Regions from separate parts of the Rhizobium sp. SEMIA 4085 genome, predicted to be linked through region 2. Evidence: predicted binding sites of a transcription regulator. Region 2 holds the regulator's gene; the other holds the start of a gene.
The links. Region 2 encodes HrcA, which represses chaperone genes, less so after heat shock. Its sites were predicted from a motif close to GTTAGCACTCNCNNNNNGNGAGTGCTAAC; they were not measured.
Positions count from the first base shown of each region.

Region 1: groES (co-chaperone GroES) is a predicted target of HrcA. The motif match lies at 3,576-3,604, and genes of this name have one in related genera.

Region 1 is NZ_JABEPH010000221.1:1,343-6,851, forward strand. It holds gene C9413_RS20545 (ATP-binding protein) at 1-1,590, shown strand, start outside; gene C9413_RS20550 (hypothetical protein) at 1,595-1,855, opposite strand; gene C9413_RS20560 (hypothetical protein) at 2,487-2,678, opposite strand; gene C9413_RS20565 (Hsp20/alpha crystallin family protein) at 2,906-3,412, opposite strand; gene groES (co-chaperone GroES) at 3,743-4,057, shown strand; gene groL (chaperonin GroEL) at 4,109-5,509, shown strand, end outside.
Region 2 is NZ_JABEPH010000005.1:23,467-28,975, forward strand. It holds gene C9413_RS01410 (DUF1150 family protein) at 1-92, opposite strand, end outside; gene C9413_RS01415 (Hsp20 family protein) at 140-565, opposite strand; gene C9413_RS01420 (nucleoside hydrolase) at 836-1,780, shown strand; gene grpE (nucleotide exchange factor GrpE) at 1,818-2,450, opposite strand; gene hrcA (heat-inducible transcriptional repressor HrcA) at 2,552-3,640, opposite strand; gene rph (ribonuclease PH) at 3,825-4,544, shown strand; gene C9413_RS01440 (VOC family protein) at 4,541-4,957, shown strand; gene rdgB (RdgB/HAM1 family non-canonical purine NTP pyrophosphatase) at 4,966-5,509, shown strand, end outside.

The DNA.
Region 1 (5,509 bases), on a different contig from region 2:
GGCAACCTCACCCAGGACGAAAGCATCGATGCGGCGATCCACATCCCCTCGATGCTTTCCAAGCATTTCGCCATCGTCGGCTCCACGGGCGTCGGCAAATCCACGGCCGTCTCGCTGCTCTTGCACAAGGCGATCGAAGCCGATCCGAAGTTGCGCGTCCTGATCCTTGATCCGCACAACGAATTCGCCGCCGCTTTCCCGAAGCATTCGGTCGTCATCGATACCGACACGCTCGACCTGCCCTTCTGGCTGATGCGGCTTGAAGAATTCGCAGAAGTCGTCTTCCGCGGCCGCGCGCCAGTGCCTGAGGAACTCGACATGCTTCGCGACATCATGCCGGACGCCAAGCGCGCCTTTCGCGGCAGCGACAATTCTCTCGTCCGCCGCACCACCGAGAAGAGCTCGATCACCGCCGACACGCCGGTCCCCTACCGCATGGCCGACCTGCTGGCGCTTATCGACGAGCGCATCGGCCGTCTCGAAGGCCGCGCCGAAAAACCCTTCCTGCGCTCGTTGAAGATGCGCATCATCGCGGCAATCAACGATCCGCGCTACCACTTCATGTTCTCCAACAACACGATCAGCGACACGATCATGGACACCGTGGCGCAGATATTCCGCATTCCTGGCGACGACCGGCCGATCTGCACGTTCCAGCTTTCCGGGATCCCCTCGGAAGTGGTGAATTCGGTCGCCTCCGTCCTGTGCCGCATGGCCTTCGAAATCGGGCTCTGGAGTGACGGCGCTGTCCATATGCTCGTCGTCTGCGAAGAAGCGCACCGCTATGTTCCGGCCGATCCGAACCTCGGCTTCATCCCGACGCGCCAGGCCATCGCCCGCATCGCCAAGGAAGGCCGCAAGTACGGCGTCTCGCTCGGCATCATCACGCAGCGCCCCGGCGAACTCGACCAGACGATCCTCTCACAGTGCTCAACGCTGTTTGCCATGCGCCTTGCCAACGATCGCGACCAGGACATCATAAGATCGGCAATCCCGAATTCGTCGATTTCGACGACGAGCTTCATTTCCTCGATCGGCAACGGCGAAGCGATCGCCTTCGGCGAAGCGATCAGCGTGCCGATGCGCATGCGCTTTTCGCGCGTCGAGCAGCATTTGCTGCCGAAGGCGAACGGGGCGACCGCCAAGCATTCCGACGAGGATCCCGATACGGTCGATCTGCGCAAGATCGTGACGCGCATGCGCGCCGTCAGCGGCGGTCCGGATATTTCCTCTTTCCAGCAAAGCTACAGTGCCGCGCAGAGCGACATGCTGTTCGACGACGAAGAGCCGTCGGAGGATGCTTCCTATCCGGCGTCCGTCTCTGCGCCGCCGCTGGCGCCGACCGATTCCTACAGGCCGGACATGCTGCCGCGCAGCCATGCGCCGCGCGAGCCACAAACCGCACCGCCGCAGACATCTTTGGATAGCCGCCTGGAAGCTCTCCGGCGAGAGATGCGCCGCGAAGAGACAACGTCCCAGCGGCCGGTGTTCTCTCAAGACCCGGCTGCCAGCCCGCACCGCGAACCCGGCATGTCGCTCCGCGAGAGCATTCTCAAGAAGCCGCTCAGGAGCCTCCATAATAAGGATTGAGGCCTCATTGCCCCTCAGATTGCCTGGCTGCAGCGGCAATGACACTCAGGTGGCGCTCTATCAGCGTCAAAAAGGCGATCGTTCCGCAGACCAGGGCGGCGACCACGATGCCGGCGATCGCGCCAAAAATCGCTCCGATCACGAACATTCCGGACCCGCCTTGAGCCGAGGCGGCGGTTGCGCCGGACAGCGTGAAGAAGGCCAAAATGACGATTGCAATAAGGGCATTGATGGAAGCAAGCGTCTTTGCGAGAAAATTGTTCATGACATCTCCTGGCCGGCCGGCCGATGGTTTTCGTTCGCATTCATCGGCATAGGGGACGGCGATTAAGCCGTACCCCTGCCACACCACCCGGCATGCGGGTCCGCACCGGGCGGTTCGAGAAGTTGTGGTCATGCAAGTCGGGGGAAGCCGAGGGCGTCGAAGTGTCCAACCGTCAGGACCCGGCTCAGCCCAGCTTCGCTGTGCCTCCACAATGTCCCGGCCTCCGGCTATGAGTGCCGCCCACTCATGGTGAGCTCCGAGGCTGCGGAGACGGCTATAGACCGTGGTTCCTTTGCCCCATTGCTTGAGCTGGATGGCCCGAAGGCGGTGGCGTATCCACGAGTCCAGGTTTTTGAATATTTGCGGTGTCTGTGCCAGTTGGAAGTAGGATTTCCAGCCGGGGAGATCGAAGCGGAACCACGCCGCCGTGAGGATTGAGTGATTGAGTTCGGCCTTCTTCGTGACGTTCTTTCCCGGTTCCTCTGCCGTCCCCTGGCCGAGGTTCTCATGTTCCTGATCTTCAGGTCTTCGCGCAGCTGTTGCGACGCGCCGCGCGATGCGTGTCGTTACGAAGGCCTACAGCATGCCAGGCGCAGGCAACACCCTCTTCTGCCTAAATGGCAGACGCCTCTCAGCGATCGAGGTCAAGTTTGAGCTGCTCACCGCCGCGGGTCTTAACGAGATAGGGGTTCGGCGGTCTCATCAACTGGATCCGCGCGAGCAGCTTTTCACGCCGTTCCAGATCGCGCTCGCGCGCCGAGCGGGATGCAGCAACAAAAGCCATGGCATTCTGTATAACGAGTTCTGCGTGCGTCATGAGCATCTCCGTTACATCTGTTCCCTTTATGTTCTCTTTTTCGGTTAAAGTCAACTCAGCAACGCCCCGTGCGCATGGCGTCGCTCTTTCGCGGACTACTGGAGTGAGGCTGAGGCATCGACCGCAGGCGCCGACAAATCATCCTGGCGCTCGTTCAAAGAGAAGGGGACCGCTGCCAGCGGTCCCGCCCAGTTTCTCGGCCACGGATGCGCTTTGGCAACAATGTTTGGAGCCTAGCTGTTGATCGTAATGCGCTTGGCGGTCGATTGCGCCGTTTCGGAGCGTGGCAGGGTGATCGTCAAGACGCCATTTTTGAACGAAGCGTCCACCTTGTCTTCCTGCACCTCGTTATTGAGCGACAGGCGGCGCTCGAAGCGGCCATAGAACCGCTCGGAGAATTGCCGGTCCTTATCCTCGCTGTCGGCGCGCTTTTCACCGCGGATCGTCAGGATGCCATTGTCGATCAGAAGTTCGATATCCTTCTCGTCCATTCCTGGGATTTCGGCGACGATACGGATGTCCTTGTCCGTCTCCGAGACTTCGATCTTCGGCCAGGCCGTTTCGAACATGAAACCGGACCCGACAGTCGGAAAATGGCCCTCGACGCCGCGGAAAACATCATCGAACAACCTGTTCATCTCGCGATGAAGCGCAAGGAACGGATGCTGGTCTCTGCCTGCATAGCCTGTCGGGACCGGACTGTTGCTGCGGCCCCAGGGAATAAGATCACGAACGCTCATCTAAGCCTCCATGTTTTCAACGCGCCAGCTCATCCGGCGCACTCGCCTTTGCCTTTCGGGTATCAGGCGACAAGTCACTCTTCGGAATACGCTTGACACTGCACAGAACTGCCTGCGCCGCATCAGAGATTAAACGCCGATGGCGAAGCTTCCGTTCCGCGCCGTTAGCACTCTCCTGATAAGAGTGCTAATTTTTTGCCGTCGGCCCCTTGAAATTCGAAAAAATCGGTAGCAGATTTTTTCCGCCGAGCGGTCAGCAGCTCGGTAGCCCGGATTGGTCGCCTGGTCCGGGAGCGTGATAAGTGATCATCATCGTCCATGGAGGAAGACATGACGTTCCGACCGCTTCATGATCGCATTCTCGTCCGCCGTGTTGAGTCTGAAGAAAGGACCAAAGGCGGCATCATCATTCCCGACACCGCCAAGGAAAAACCGCAGGAAGGCGAAGTCATCGCCGTCGGCCCCGGCGCGCGCAACGACGCCGGCCAGATCCAGCCCCTCGACGTCAAGGCGGGCGACCGGATCCTGTTCGGTAAATGGTCCGGCACCGAGATCAAGATTAACGGCGAAGACCTGCTGATCATGAAGGAAAGCGACGTAATGGGCATCATCGAGGTTCCGGTGGCCGGCAAGAAGGCCGCTTGAGGCGCGCCTTTCAGCTAACGTCAGCCGACTACCCAATGGAGGAGTGAAGACATGGCTGCTAAAGAAGTCAAATTCCACAGCGACGCGCGTGACCGTTTGCTGCGCGGGGTCGACGTGCTTGCCAACGCGGTGAAGGTGACGCTCGGCCCGAAGGGCCGTAACGTCGTGATCGACAAGTCCTTCGGCGCGCCACGCATCACCAAGGACGGTGTTTCGGTCGCCAAGGAAATCGAACTTGAGGACAAGTTCGAAAACATGGGCGCGCAGATGCTGCGCGAAGTCGCGTCCAAGACCAGCGACGTTGCCGGCGATGGCACGACGACAGCAACCGTTCTTGCCCAGGCGATCGTTCGCGAAGGCGCCAAGGCCGTTGCTGCCGGCATGAACCCGATGGACCTGAAGCGCGGTATCGATCTTGCCGTCGATGCCGTCGTCAAGGAACTGAAGAACAACGCCCGCAAAATCTCCAATAATGCCGAAATCGCCCAGGTCGGCTCGATCTCCGCCAACGGGGATGCCGAAATCGGCAGTTTCCTTGCTGAAGCCATGCAGAAGGTCGGCAATGAAGGCGTCATCACTGTCGAAGAAGCCAAGACCGCCGAAACCGAACTCGAAGTCGTCGAAGGCATGCAGTTCGACCGCGGCTATCTCAGCCCGTACTTCGTGACCAATCAGGACAAGATGCGGGTCGAGCTTGAGGATCCTTATGTTCTCATCCATGAGAAGAAGCTCTCCAACCTGCAGTCGATGCTTCCGGTTCTCGAAGCCGTCGTACAATCGGGCAAGCCGCTGCTCATCATCGCTGAAGACGTCGAAGGCGAAGCGCTTGCAACGCTCGTCGTCAACAAGCTGCGCGGCGGGCTGAAGATTGCTGCCGTCAAGGCTCCGGGCTTCGGCGACCGCCGCAAGGCCATGCTCGAAGACATCGCGATCCTGACCGGTGGTACGGTCATCTCCGAAGACCTCGGCATCAAGCTCGAGTCCGTCACCCTCGACATGCTTGGCCATGCGAAGAAAATCGTTGTCGAGAAGGAAAACACCACGATCATCGACGGCGCCGGCGCCAAGTCCGACATCGAAGGCCGCGTTGCGCAGATCAAGGCGCAGATCGAAGAAACCACCTCCGACTACGATCGCGAGAAGCTGCAGGAACGCCTTGCCAAGCTCGCAGGCGGCGTTGCCGTCATCCGCGTCGGCGGCTCGACGGAAGTCGAAGTGAAGGAAAAGAAGGACCGCGTCGACGATGCGCTGCATGCGACCCGTGCGGCAGTCGAGGAAGGCATCCTGCCAGGCGGCGGTGTGGCACTGCTGCGCGCCGTCAAGGCGCTTGACAACCTCAGCGCGGCCAATTCTGACCAGCGTGTCGGCGTCGAGATCGTCCGGCGCGCAATCGAATCCCCGGTGCGCCAGATCGCCGAGAATGCCGGGGCGGAAGGGTCGATCGTCGTCGGC
Region 2 (5,509 bases):
TTGCGCATTTTGCGGATATAGGCGACCTCGCCGTTGCCGATACCGGCAAGTTCGGACTTGGTCAGGTGAGAATTCGCTTCTTTCATCAACATTCCTGTACCTCCGGGAGAAGGGACCAACAGCCGAATGGGCCGTTGTCCTACTGTGAGACCGAAATGTTAATTTTCTTCACCATGCGCGCCGGTTCCGGACGAACGAGATCGACGGCAAGCAATCCATTCTTGAGGCTGGCGCCCAAAACCTGCATGCCGTCTGCCAGCACGAAGGTTCGCTGGAACTGGCGCGCAGCAATACCGCGATAGAGATATTCATGCTCGCCATGCTCGACCTGGCGGCCGCGGATCAACAATTGATTCTCTTCCGTCGTAACGTCCAGCTCGTCTTCGCCGAAACCGGCGACGGCAACCGTGATGCGCAGGCGCTCAGGCGCTCCCTGGTCGGGGGCGATACGTTCGATATTATAGGGTGGGTAACCGTCGCTTGCCTTGGAAATGCGTTCAAGCGTCTTTTCCATGGCGTCGAAGCCCAAAAGCAGCGGGCTGGCGAAAGGTGTCATGCGGCTCATCTTTCAAAGTCCTTGATCCAAGCGACCTTCCCGGACCTAAGCGTAGCATCCGGACGCCGTTAATATGGGAAGCGTGTGCCTTTCGCGCAAGACATATGCGGCGCATCGCAGTCACATGAATTTAAGACGGTTGGATTGGGGCCGTTGCTTGACAAAAATCATGGCGGCTCGCATCACATCGTCGAGCGCAGCGGCTGCGCCGATCTGCGACGGAAAAATAAACGAATGGTGCCTGCCACGACGACGTGCACCTTGAGACGGAGCAACGCAATGGCGACCCCCAGAAAGATCATCATCGACACCGACCCCGGCCAGGACGATGCAGCGGCCATCATGCTTGCCTTCGGCAGCCCCGAAGAGCTGGAGGTGCTCGGCGTCACGACCGTCGCAGGCAACGTGCCGCTCTCCTACACGAGCCGCAACGCGCGCATCGTCTGCGAGCTCTGCGCACGACCCGGCACGAAGGTTTTCGCAGGCGCCGACGCGCCAATCGCGCGCAAGCTGGTCACGGCCGAGCACGTGCACGGAAAGACCGGCCTCGATGGACCGGAGCTCGATGAGCCGACGATGCCGCTGCAGGCACAGCACGCGGTCGACTTCATCATCGAGACGCTTCGCGGCGAGCCGGAAGGCACGGTGACACTCTGCACGCTGGGACCGCTTACCAATATCGCCATGGCCTTGCAAAAGGCGCCGGACATCATTCCGCGCATCCGTGAACTGGTGATGATGGGAGGCGGCTTCTTCGAGGGCGGCAACATAACGCCCGCCGCCGAATTCAACATCTATGTCGATCCGGAAGCAGCCGACATCGTTTTTCGTTCCGGCATAGCGATCGTGATGATGCCGCTCGACGTGACACATCAGTTGCTGACACGGAAGGATCGCGTCAAACGCATGGCCGATCTCGGCACGGCACCGGCCAAAGCAATGGTCGAAATGCTGGAATTCTTCGAGCGCTTCGATGTCGAGAAGTATGGTTCGGACGGTGGGCCTCTGCACGATCCGGCGGTCGTCGCCTACCTACTGAAGCCCGAACTCTTCAAGGGCCGTGACTGCAATGTCGAGATCGAGGTGAAGTCGGAGCTGACCGTTGGCATGACGGTGGTCGACTGGTGGCATGTGACCGACCGCAAGCGCAATGCCAAGGTGATGCGCTATGTGGATGCGGACGGCTTCTTCGATCTCATGATCGAGCGCTTCGCCCGCATCTGATTTTCGGACTGATTATGAAAGGCGCCTGAAAAGAAGATCAGGCGTCCTTTTCGGTGAACGCTGTGTTGAGGTCTGCATCTGCTGCCTTCGGGCCGCCTTTGGCCACGCCGACCATTGCGGGACGAAGAACACGCTCGCCGATCGTGAAGCCTGCCTGAACGACCTGGACGACCGTGTTATTCGCCACTTCGGCATTGGGAACCTCGAACATCGCCTGGTGGAAGTTCGGATCGAACTTCTGGCCGATCGGATCCAACTTGCGGACGCCGTGGCGCTCCAGCGCCGAGAGCATGGAGCGCTCCGTCATCTCGACACCTTCGATCAACGTGTTGAGGCCTGTCTCGCCCGCTTCCTTCGCCTCGGCGGGGATGGCATCGAGCGCGCGGCGCAGATTGTCCGAAACGGCAAGCATATCGCGCGCAAAGCCCGCGACCGAGTAGGACTTTGCATCCTTCACGTCGCGCTCCGTGCGGCGGCGCAGATTGTCCATTTCGGCGGCAAGGCGCAGATAGCGGTCGCGCAGCTCGGAATTTTCAGCCTTGAGCACTTCAAGCGGATCCGGTTGGCGCGGCGCTTCCACCGTGGTTTCGTTCTCGACGTTTGCGGCAACGTCGTCTGCGGCTTCAGCCGCGGCAGCGTCAGATCCGTTTTTCGTCGTTTCGTCAGTCATGACGGTCTCCGGTAATGGGTTCTCTTGGGATGCGCCCGATATCGAGCTTTGACCGCAAAAAATCAAGTCTGCGTGACAAAGAAGAAAAAATTCCGGGTTTTTTACAGCGTGCCGCGCGCAAGCCGGGAGATCAGCTGGGCGGTGTAATCCACCATCGGCACAATGCGTGAATAATTGAGCCGTGTCGGGCCGATGACGCCGACGGCGCCGACAATGCGGTCGTCATCGTCGCGATAGGGCGCAACAATCAGCGAGGAGCCGGAAAGCGAAAAGAGCTTGTTCTCAGAACCGATGAAGATGCGCACGCCCGGACCGGTTTCGGCAAGGTTCAGCAGCTCGATCAGGCTGTCCTTCTTTTCGAGATCGTCGAAGAGCATGCGGAGACGATCGAGGTCTTCCGCGCCTGCCAGGCCATCGAGCAGATTGGATCGGCCTCGAATAATAAGCTGCGGCGGCTTGCCTTCGTCCGCATCGCCAGACCACACCGCGATACCGCGCTCGACGAGATCCCGGGACAACGCGTCGAGCTCGTGGCGGACGTTCTCCTTCAGGCGACTGAGCTGCTTGCGCAATTCCGGCAATGTCTGGCCAGACATATGGGCATTGAGGAAATTCGCGGCCTCCGTCAGCTGCGACGACGTAACACCTGCCGGCAATTCGATAATGCGGTTTTCGACCTGATCGTGATCGCCGACGAGCACTGCCAACGCCTTGGTGGGCTCCAGGCGGATGAATTCGACGTGTCTGAGAACCGGATCGCTCTTTGAGGTGATGACAAGCCCTGCGCCGCGCGAAATGCCCGACAGCATCCGGCTTGCCTCGTTCATCATCGATTCAACCGGATTGTCGCGGCTTTCGGGGCGGACCTGGCGGTCGATATTCGCACGGTCCTCGGCGGAAAGGTCGCCGACCTGCATGAAGGCATCGACGAAGAAGCGAAGGCCGCCCTGCGTCGGCAGGCGTCCGGCGCTGACATGCGGCGAGTAGATCAGGCCCAACTCCTCCAGGTCGCTCATCACGTTGCGCACCGACGCGGGCGATAGCGACATGGGCAGGATGCGGGAGAGATTGCGCGAGCCGAGCGGCTCGCCACTTTCCAGATAGCCTTCAACGATGCGGCGGAAGATTTCCTTGGAGCGTTCATCCAGCGCAGCAACGGCATCCGAAACCGACGTCGACCTGAACCCCATGACCTTCCTTAGACCTGCGCTGCTGATGACGATCCCTAAAATATAGCCGTTCTCGCCCTCGTAGCAAAAGGGAATTTGCAAATGGCTGCGGCCAATCGTAGAAGCGGTCGACACCATTCAAGCATGCATGATGTTTTGCGAGAACCGCTTTACGGTTTTCGGCGTCGTGCTTCAGGAGATCACAATGCGGCCTTCAGGCAGAAAAACCGACCAGATGCGCAAAGTCACTTTCGAGCGCAATTTTTCAAAGCATGCGGAAGGTTCCTGCCTCGTCAAATTCGGCGATACGCATGTGCTCTGTACCGCAAGCCTGGAAGACAAGACGCCACCTTGGCTGCGCAATACTGGAAAGGGCTGGGTCACGGCCGAATATGGCATGCTGCCGCGGGCAACCGGCGAGCGCATGAAACGCGAGGCCGCGGCCGGCAAGCAGGGCGGGCGCACACAGGAAATCCAGCGCCTGATCGGCCGCTCCCTTCGTGCCGTCGTCGATCTCAAGGAACTGGGCGAGCGCCAGATCACGCTCGACTGCGACGTCATTCAGGCTGACGGCGGTACGCGCACGGCCTCCATTACGGGAGCCTGGATTGCGCTCTACGACTGCCTGAAGTGGATGGAAACCCGCAACATGATCAAGGTCGAGCGCGTGCTCAAGGATCATGTCGCTGCGATTTCCTGCGGCATCTTCGCCAGCCAGCCGGTGATCGACCTCGATTATCTCGAAGATTCCTCGGCCGAAACCGATGCGAATTTCGTCATGACGGGTGCCGGCGGCATCGTTGAAATTCAGGGAACCGCCGAAGGCACGCCGTTCACGGACGGGGAATTTGCGGCGCTGATGACACTGGCGAAAACCGGCATCGTGGAGCTCGTCGACATGCAGAAACAGGCCATCGCCGGATGACTGCCCTGCTGGAAGGCATGCTGGAGACCGCGCTTTATGCGAAGGATCTCGACAAGGCCGAGGCCTTCTACGAAGGCGTGCTCGGCCTTGCCAAGATCACGCGCGCCGCAAACCGGCATGTATTCTTCCGCTGCGGGCAAGGCGTGCTGTTGATCTTCAACCCCGATGAAACGGTGAAACCGCCAGCGGCCGATGCCCTGCAGGTACCGCCCCACGGCACGAAAGGTCAGGGCCACGCATGTTTCCGGGTGTCTGGTAAGAACATCGATGCCATGGCGGTGAAGCTCAAAGCCGCGGGCATCGAAATCGAATCCGAAGTCCACTGGCCGAACGGCGGCCGCTCGATCTATTTCCGCGATCCCGCGGGAAACAGCCTCGAATGCGCCGAAGCCAGAATCTGGGGCATTGAATAGGACCGACCATGCGCACGCTTGAAACGAAGACGATCGTCGTCGCCAGCCACAACGCCGGCAAGATCCGCGAGATCCAGGAACTGATCGGACCGCTCGGCTTTACCGCCAAATCGGCAGCGGACCTCAACTTCATCGAGCCTGACGAAACGGGCACAACCTTCGAGGAAAACGCGACGATCAAGGCTCTCGCCTCTGCCAAAGCAGCAGGGATGCCGGCGCTTTCCGACGATTCGGGATTGGTGATCGATGCGCTCGGTGGCGATCCGGGTGTCTATACGGCCAACTGGGCCGAGACCGCAGACGGCACGCGCGACTTTGCGATCGGGATGGAAAAGGTGCAACAGGCGCTGGACAAAGCCGGAGCCACCAAGCCGGAACAACGGCGCGCGCGCTTCGTCAGCGTGCTCTGCCTCGCCTGGCCAGACGGGCATACGGAGCTTTTTCGCGGCGAGGTGGAAGGTACCGTCGTCTGGCCGCCGCGCGGCACCCAGGGTTTCGGTTACGATCCGGTCTTCCAACCGGAAGGTTACGACATCACCTTCGGCGAGATGA